2 regions of the Enterocloster clostridioformis genome follow, and region 1 is predicted to be linked to the other one. Evidence: predicted binding sites of a transcription regulator. Region 1 holds the regulator's gene; the other holds the start of a gene.
What was found. Region 1 encodes HrcA, which represses chaperone genes, less so after heat shock. Its sites were predicted from a motif close to TGTTAGCACTCNNNNNNNNNGAGTGCTAACA; they were not measured.
Positions count from the first base shown of each region.

Region 2: a site for HrcA is predicted at 1,244-1,274, ahead of LA360_RS12745 (co-chaperone GroES). Genes of this name have one in related genera too.

Region 1 covers NZ_JAIWZC010000001.1:196,919-200,832, forward strand. The annotation lists gene hrcA (heat-inducible transcriptional repressor HrcA) at 290-1,342, shown strand; gene grpE (nucleotide exchange factor GrpE) at 1,361-2,026, shown strand; gene dnaK (molecular chaperone DnaK) at 2,080-3,914, shown strand, end outside.
Region 2 covers NZ_JAIWZC010000001.1:2,537,432-2,541,345, reverse strand. The annotation lists gene LA360_RS12755 (hypothetical protein) at 1-350, shown strand, start outside; gene LA360_RS12750 (hypothetical protein) at 481-1,140, opposite strand; gene LA360_RS12745 (co-chaperone GroES) at 1,371-1,655, shown strand; gene groL (chaperonin GroEL) at 1,699-3,321, shown strand; gene feoB (ferrous iron transport protein B) at 3,441-3,914, opposite strand, start outside.

The DNA.
Region 1 (3,914 bases):
GTCAAGTTAAAATAATTAAGCAAGTGTTACAAGAGTATAAAAAGTGGAGAGAAAAAGCTGCGAATTTGGAATATTTATGTAAAAAGTGGAGGGAGAACTCCATTATCTAGTTGATATGAAAGGGAAATGGCACATGATGTGCCGGCGGGTGAAGGGAAAACGCAAATAATATGAAAAGAATTTGGATTTATCTCTTGACAAATGACTCCAGAAGGAATATATTATGGAATGTAGATGTTAGCACTCCCGAACGTCGAGTGCTAATAATTGAAGAAAGGAAGGTGAGCAGATGCCATTGGATGCGCTCCTGGACGACAGGAAGGTCACTATATTAAAGGCCATCATCAAGACATATCTGGAAACCGGAGAGCCAGTGGGCTCCAGGACCATTTCCAAATATTCAGACCTTAAGCTCAGCTCTGCCACCATCCGCAATGAGATGTCAGACCTGGAAGAGATGGGGTATATCATACAGCCCCATACCTCGGCAGGGCGGATTCCTTCCGACAAAGGATACCGGTTCTATGTGGACCAGATTATGCTGGATAAGGAGAGCGAGGTAACCGAGTTTAAGGAGATGATGGTCCAGAAGGTTGATAAGCTGGAACTGGTTCTAAAGAAGATGGCCCAGGTGCTGGCTGCCAATACCAACTACGCGACCATGATCAGCGGCCCCAGTTATCACAAGACAAAGCTTAAGTTCATCCAGCTTTCCAAGATGGAAAAGCATAAGCTTTTGGTGGTTGTGGTGGTGGAAGGCAATATCATCAAGAACACCATGATTGATATTGAGGATAATCTCAGCGACGAGGAGCTCCTTAATCTGAACATCCTGCTTAACAGCAGCCTGAACGGGCTGACCATAGAGGAAATCAATCTGGATGTCATCAGCAAGCTGAAGGGCGATGCGGGAAATCACAGCCAGGTGGTGGACCTGGTCCTGAACGAGGTGGCGGAAGCCATCAAGGCAGGGGAAGAGGATCTGCAGATTTATACCAGCGGAGCCACCAACATATTCAAGTACCCTGAGCTTTCGGACGGCGACAAAGCCAGCCAGCTCATTGATACACTGGAACATAAAGAAGTGCTGCAGGAATTTGTGGCGGAAGTCAATTCCGGTACAGAGGAAGAAGCGGGCATTCAGGTTTATATCGGTGACGAGAGCCCGGTGCAGTCCATGAAGGACTGCAGTGTGGTCACTGCCAATTACGATTTGGGAGGAGGCCTGCGGGGAACCATCGGTATCATAGGACCCAAGCGAATGGATTATGAAAAGGTTCTTGGGACCCTGCGCAATCTGATGAATCAGCTGGATACAGCATTTAAAAAAGATGAAAGGTGATAAGCTGTGAGTGAAGATATGAAAGACGAAGAGTTAAAAAAGGAAGACGAGGCCCTGAAGGCAGAGCGGGCAGGGGGAAAAGACCAGGCTTCTGGGACCGGGGAGGCAAAGGAGACGGAAGCTTCTAATGATATCCCGGAGACACAGGAAAGCACCCCGGAGGAAACAGAGGAAACAGAGGAGAGCACAGAGCAGGCGCCTGCCAGTGAAACGGAAGAAAAAAAAGGATTCTTTAAGAAGAAAAAGGACCCCAGGGATGAAAAGATAGAGGAGCTCACTGACCGGGTGAAGCGGCAGATGGCGGAATTTGAGAATTTCCGCAAGCGGACAGACAAGGAAAAGTCCGCCATGTATGAGATGGGAGCCAAGGACATTATAGAGAGAATCCTTCCCGTCATCGACAATTTTGAGAGAGGCCTGGCAACTGTGCCTGAGGATGCAAAGGAAACACCTCTTGCGGAGGGCATGGAGAAGATATATAAGCAGTTCCGGAAAACACTGGAGGAAGCCGGCGTGAAAGCCATTGAGGCAGTAGGCCGGGAGTTTGACCCCAACTACCACAACGCGGTGATGCATGTGGATGATGATAGCCTGGGAGAGAACATAGTGGCGGAGGAACTGCAGAAGGGTTACATGTACAGGGACAGCGTGGTCAGACACAGTATGGTAAAAGTGGCAAATTGACATACCCAATAACAGAAATATATTCCACTAAAAATAATCAGGAGGAAAAGACTATGAGCAAGATTATCGGTATTGACTTAGGTACGACAAACAGCTGTGTGGCTGTTATGGAAGGCGGAAAACCAACTGTTATTGCCAACGCGGAGGGCGTAAGGACAACACCATCCGTTGTAGCATTCACAAAGACAGGAGAGAGGCTGATTGGCGAGCCCGCAAAGCGTCAGGCAGTTACCAACGCAGATAAAACCATCTCTTCCATCAAGCGCCACATGGGAACGGACTACAGAGTAGACATCGACGGAAAGAAGTACACTCCACAGGAGATTTCCGCTATGATTCTGCAGAAGCTGAAAGCAGACGCAGAGAGCTATCTGGGAGAGACTGTAACAGAGGCAGTCATCACGGTTCCGGCCTACTTTAACGACGCGCAGCGCCAGGCTACCAAGGATGCAGGCAAGATTGCGGGCCTGGATGTAAAACGTATCATCAACGAGCCTACGGCGGCAGCCCTGGCTTACGGACTTGACAATGAAAAAGAGCAGAAAATCATGGTATACGACTTAGGCGGCGGTACCTTTGATGTTTCCATTATTGAAATCGGCGACGGCGTAATCGAGGTTCTGTCCACCAACGGCGACACCCGTCTGGGCGGCGATGATTTTGACAATGCAATTACAAACTGGATGATTTCCGAGTTCAAGAAGGCCGAGGGTGTGGACCTGTCCAATGACAAGATGGCTCTCCAGAGATTGAAGGAAGCAGCTGAGAAGGCAAAGAAGGAGCTGTCCACAGCTACCACCACCAATATCAACCTGCCATTCATCACCGCAACGGCCGAGGGACCAAAGCATCTGGATATGAACCTGACCAGGGCTAAGTTTGACGAACTGACCCATGACCTGGTAGAGCGCACCGCCATCCCGGTACAGAACGCGCTTAAGGATGCGGGCATCACTGCTTCTGAACTGGGCAAGGTGCTGCTGGTAGGCGGTTCCACACGTATGATCGCTGCACAGGAAAAGGTAAAACAGCTGACAGGCAAGGAGCCAAGCAAGTCTCTGAACCCGGATGAGTGTGTTGCCATCGGCGCTGCTATCCAGGGCGGCAAGCTGGCTGGCGATGCAGGCGCAGGAGACATCCTTCTTCTGGATGTAACACCTCTTTCCCTGTCCATCGAGACCATGGGCGGCGTGGCTACCAGACTGATTGAGAGAAATACCACCATTCCAACCAAGAAGAGCCAGATTTTCTCAACCGCAGCAGACAACCAGACGGCAGTGGATATCCATGTGGTACAGGGCGAGCGTCAGTTTGCAAGGGATAACAAGACATTGGGACAGTTCCGTCTGGATGGAATTCCGCCAGCAAGAAGGGGTATTCCACAGATTGAGGTTACCTTTGACATTGATGCCAACGGTATCGTAAATGTATCCGCAAAGGATTTGGGAACAGGCAAGGAGCAGCACATCACCATTACTTCCGGCTCCAACATGTCAGACGATGATATCGATAAGGCAGTGAAGGAAGCAGCTGAATACGAGGCACAGGACAAGAAGCGCAAGGAAGCCATCGATGCAAGGAACGATGCGGACTCTATGGTATTCCAGACCGAGAAGGCCCTGGAAGAGGTTGGAGACAAGATTGCTCCTGGCGACAAGGCAGAGGTGGAAGCTGACCTTAATTCATTGAAGGAAGCCATTAACCGCGCTCCGGTTGAGGAGATGACAGACGCACAGGTAGAGGACATCAAGGCCGGCAGAGAGAAGCTGATGAACAGCGCCCAGAAGCTGTTTGCGAAGGTTTATGAGCAGGCGCAGGCCTCCGGCGCGGCAGGCCAGGCAGGCCCGGACATGGGCGGCGCTGGAAATGCAGCAGGCGGCGATGACGT
Region 2 (3,914 bases), 2.3 Mb from region 1:
AGGGATTGTGGAAGGATGGTAAAATGGAGGGCGATGGCCATACAGGATACTGCTATTATGAGAACAGCCCCCAGGGGGAAGCCAGGGATGTGTGCAAGACCGGGAGATTTACCGGTGACAGGCTGGAGGGGGAGGTGACCTATACCACCCTGAACCAGGAGGGAGAGACATCCACCTGGAAGCTGGAAGTAAAGGACGGTACGGTACAGCTGGATGACCGTTGGATTCATATAGAGGAGCGTGGGGAGTATCAGCTCATGTCCCAGGAGGATGACAGCCACGCCTATATCATGGACGAGAAGCTGGCCGGACAGCCTGTGTGGATTAACCTTCTGGCCTGGGAGGAATAAAAGGATGAATGAAATACAGAATAAAATATAAAAAGCAGAAAGGCTCCGGGAATACGAAATCCTTATGTTCCCCAAGCCTTTCCGCTTTTTACACTGTTTTGGATAGTTCGCCTGGTATTAAGCCGCTGTGTTATTCCAGTGTATCTTCCTCGATGATGGCGGTAGAGGGGCCTGCTTCCTGTTTCTCAGGCTCCTCACTGCTGTCATCGTAATCATCTTCTGTAAGATCTCCAGAATCATAGGAGGAACTGCCGTCCATACGGCGGTAATCATAGAGGTCGTCCTCGTCCACATAGTCGTCGTCCAGGAAGCCCTCATCTTCGAACAAATCAGAATCATCAGCCTTATCCCTGGAGTGCTCATCCATGAAATCCGCTTTCTTTGTCTTCACGGTCTGCAGTGCAATCTGAGCCGTGTCCACGGCAGCGGAAACAGCCTCGTGGGCAGTGTCCGACAACAGGCTTCCGGCATCCTTAAGGACATTCTTCGTTGCCTGGGCCATATCTTTGGCAGCTACCTTGAATTCGTCCTTGCTGGAGGAAAGAGAGATGTAATTGCGGTCCAGGCTGCGTGCATCAATGGTGCGCTCCGTGCCGTCCTCGTCGGTTCTGTCCTCGCCGCCATCCTCGAATTCCCGGAAATCCTTTTCCAGCTCCCTGTGGTATGTCTTATACTGAAGTACGTAGGAAACGCCGGCAGCCACAGCACCGGTTACTGCTGCAAATGCTACGAATTTACCCCAACCTTTCTTTGCCATGCCAAAAACCCCTTTCTTGTAATGGTGATGCATAAAAGCTCCCCTATGGGTCATATTATGCCTTATTGTTATTATTGTAATACGAATGGAAAAAAAAAGAAACAGCTAATTGTAAAAAAACAATAAATTTAAAAGAAATTAGCACTCAACTCTTGACAGTGCTAATAACTGGTGATATAACATATCATGTGAGCAAAAGAAAGCAGTAAGAAAATGAAAACAAGAAAGAAAAATCAGAATATCGCGCAAGGAGGAATTCAATCATGAAGTTAGTACCATTGTTTGACAAGGTAGTGTTAAAGCAGTTAGTTGCAGAAGAGACAACGAAGTCCGGCATCGTCCTTCCGGGGGCTGCCAAGGAGAAGCCACAGCAGGCAGAGGTTATTGCAGTGGGACCAGGCGGAGTTATTGACGGCAAGGAAGTAACCATGCAGGTTAAGGCCGGCGACAAGGTAATCTATTCCAAGTACTCAGGAACAGAAGTAGAGATTGAGGATGAGAAGTACGTTATCGTAAAGCAAAACGATATCCTGGCAGTTGTTGAATAATAAATAAAACAGTAGAACATAGAATATTGGAGGTTGATGAAAGATGGCAAAGCAGATTAAGTATGGCGTAGAAGCCCGCAAGGCGCTGGAAGCAGGCGTTAACCAGTTGGCAGATACAGTGCGTGTTACACTTGGACCGAAGGGACGCAACGTTGTCCTGGATAAGTCCTTTGGCGCTCCGTTAATTACAAACGACGGCGTTACCATTGCAAAGGAAATCGAGCTGCAGGATCCATATGAGAACATGGGCGCGCAGCTGATCAAGGAAGTTGCTTCCAAGACCAACGATGTGGCCGGCGACGGCACCACCACAGCAACTGTTCTGGCTCAGGCCATGGTAAACGAAGGCATGAAGAACCTGGCAGCCGGCGCAAACCCAATCGTCCTGAGAAAGGGCATGAAGAAGGCTACAGACGCGGCTGTGGAAGCTATCAAGAAGATGAGCAAGCCAATCAACGGCAAGGATCAGATCGCAAGGGTAGCAGCCATCTCTGCTTCCGACGATGAAGTAGGAACCATGGTAGCGGACGCTATGGAGAAGGTTTCCAAGGACGGCGTCATCACCATTGAAGAATCCAAGACAATGAAGACAGAGCTTGACCTGGTTGAAGGTATGCAGTTCGACAGAGGTTACCTGTCCGCTTATATGTGCACGGATATGGATAAGATGGAAGCTAACTTAGACGATCCATACGTGCTGATTACCGATAAGAAGATTTCCAATATCCAGGATCTGCTTCCTCTGCTGGAGCAGGTAGTTAAGATGGGCGCAAGACTTCTCATCATCGCTGAGGATGTGGAAGGCGAAGCACTGACCACCCTGATTGTAAACAAGCTGAGAGGCACATTCAACGTAGTGGCTGTAAAGGCTCCCGGCTACGGCGACAGAAGGAAAGAGATGCTGCAGGATATCGCTATCCTGACAGGCGGTACTGTTATTTCCGAGGAACTGGGTCTGGATTTGAAGGATGCAACCATGGAGCAGCTGGGACGTGCAAAATCCGTTAAGGTTCAGAAAGAGAACACCATCATCGTTGACGGCATGGGCGACAAGGATGCCATTTCCGCAAGGGTATCCCAGATTCGCAAGCAGATTGAGGAAACCACCTCTGACTTTGACAGGGAGAAGCTGCAGGAGCGTCTGGCTAAGCTGGCAGGCGGCGTAGCCGTTATCCGTGTTGGAGCTGCAACCGAGACAGAGATGAAGGAAGCTAAGCTTCGTATGGAAGATGCTCTGAACGCTACAAGAGCAGCTGTTGAGGAAGGCATCATCGCAGGCGGCGGTTCTGCTTATGTACACGCAGCTGAGGAAGTAAAGAGCGTTGTTGAAGGACTGGAAGGCGATGAGAAGACCGGCGCCAGAATCATCTTAAAGGCACTGGAAGCTCCTCTGTTCCACATCGTAGCCAACGCAGGACTGGAAGGATCCGTTATTGTAAATAAGGTAAAAGAGTCCTCTGTAGGCCACGGCTTTGACGCTTACAAGGAAGAGTATGTGGATATGATTGAAGCAGGCATCCTGGATCCCGTAAAAGTTACAAGAAGCGCACTTCAGAACGCGACCAGCGTTGCTTCCACACTGCTGACAACCGAGACAGTTGTTGCCAACATCAAGGAGCCGGCTCCGGCAGGCCCCGCAGCACCTGACATGGGCGGAATGTACTAATCCGCAGGATACGGTATTTGATTGACGAAGCATAATAAGGATGGGGCACAGCACAGGAATATGTGTGCTGCTGTCCCATCCTTTTTGCTCTCCTGCCGTACATGCCGGGTAGTTCTTCCTTATACAAACATCCGGGCCACTGTTGCAAAGGCAAAGCACAGTACGACCGCGCAGACCGTAGGCACCAGGAAGGACATGACAGTCCATTTAAGGCTGCCTGATTCCTTGCGGATGGTAAGAAGAGTGGTGGTGCAGGGCCAGTGCATCAGGGAGAAGAGCATGGTGCTGACAGCGGTAATCCAGGTCCAGCCGTTATTCACCAGTAAATCCCTAAGCTGCGCCAGGCTGTCAAACTCCAAAAGGCTTCCCTGTGCCATATAGGCCATGATGATGATGGGAATTACGATCTCATTGGCAGGCAGCCCCAGGATAAATGCCATAAGAATCACGCCGTCCATTCCAAGAAGCCTTGCAAAGGGATCCAGAAAGCCGGAAAAGTGGGCCAACAGGGTGATGCCGTCCAGCTGCACATTTGCCATAATCCAGATTAAAAGGCCGGCAGGGGCGGCCACCGCAATGGCCCTTCCCAGAAC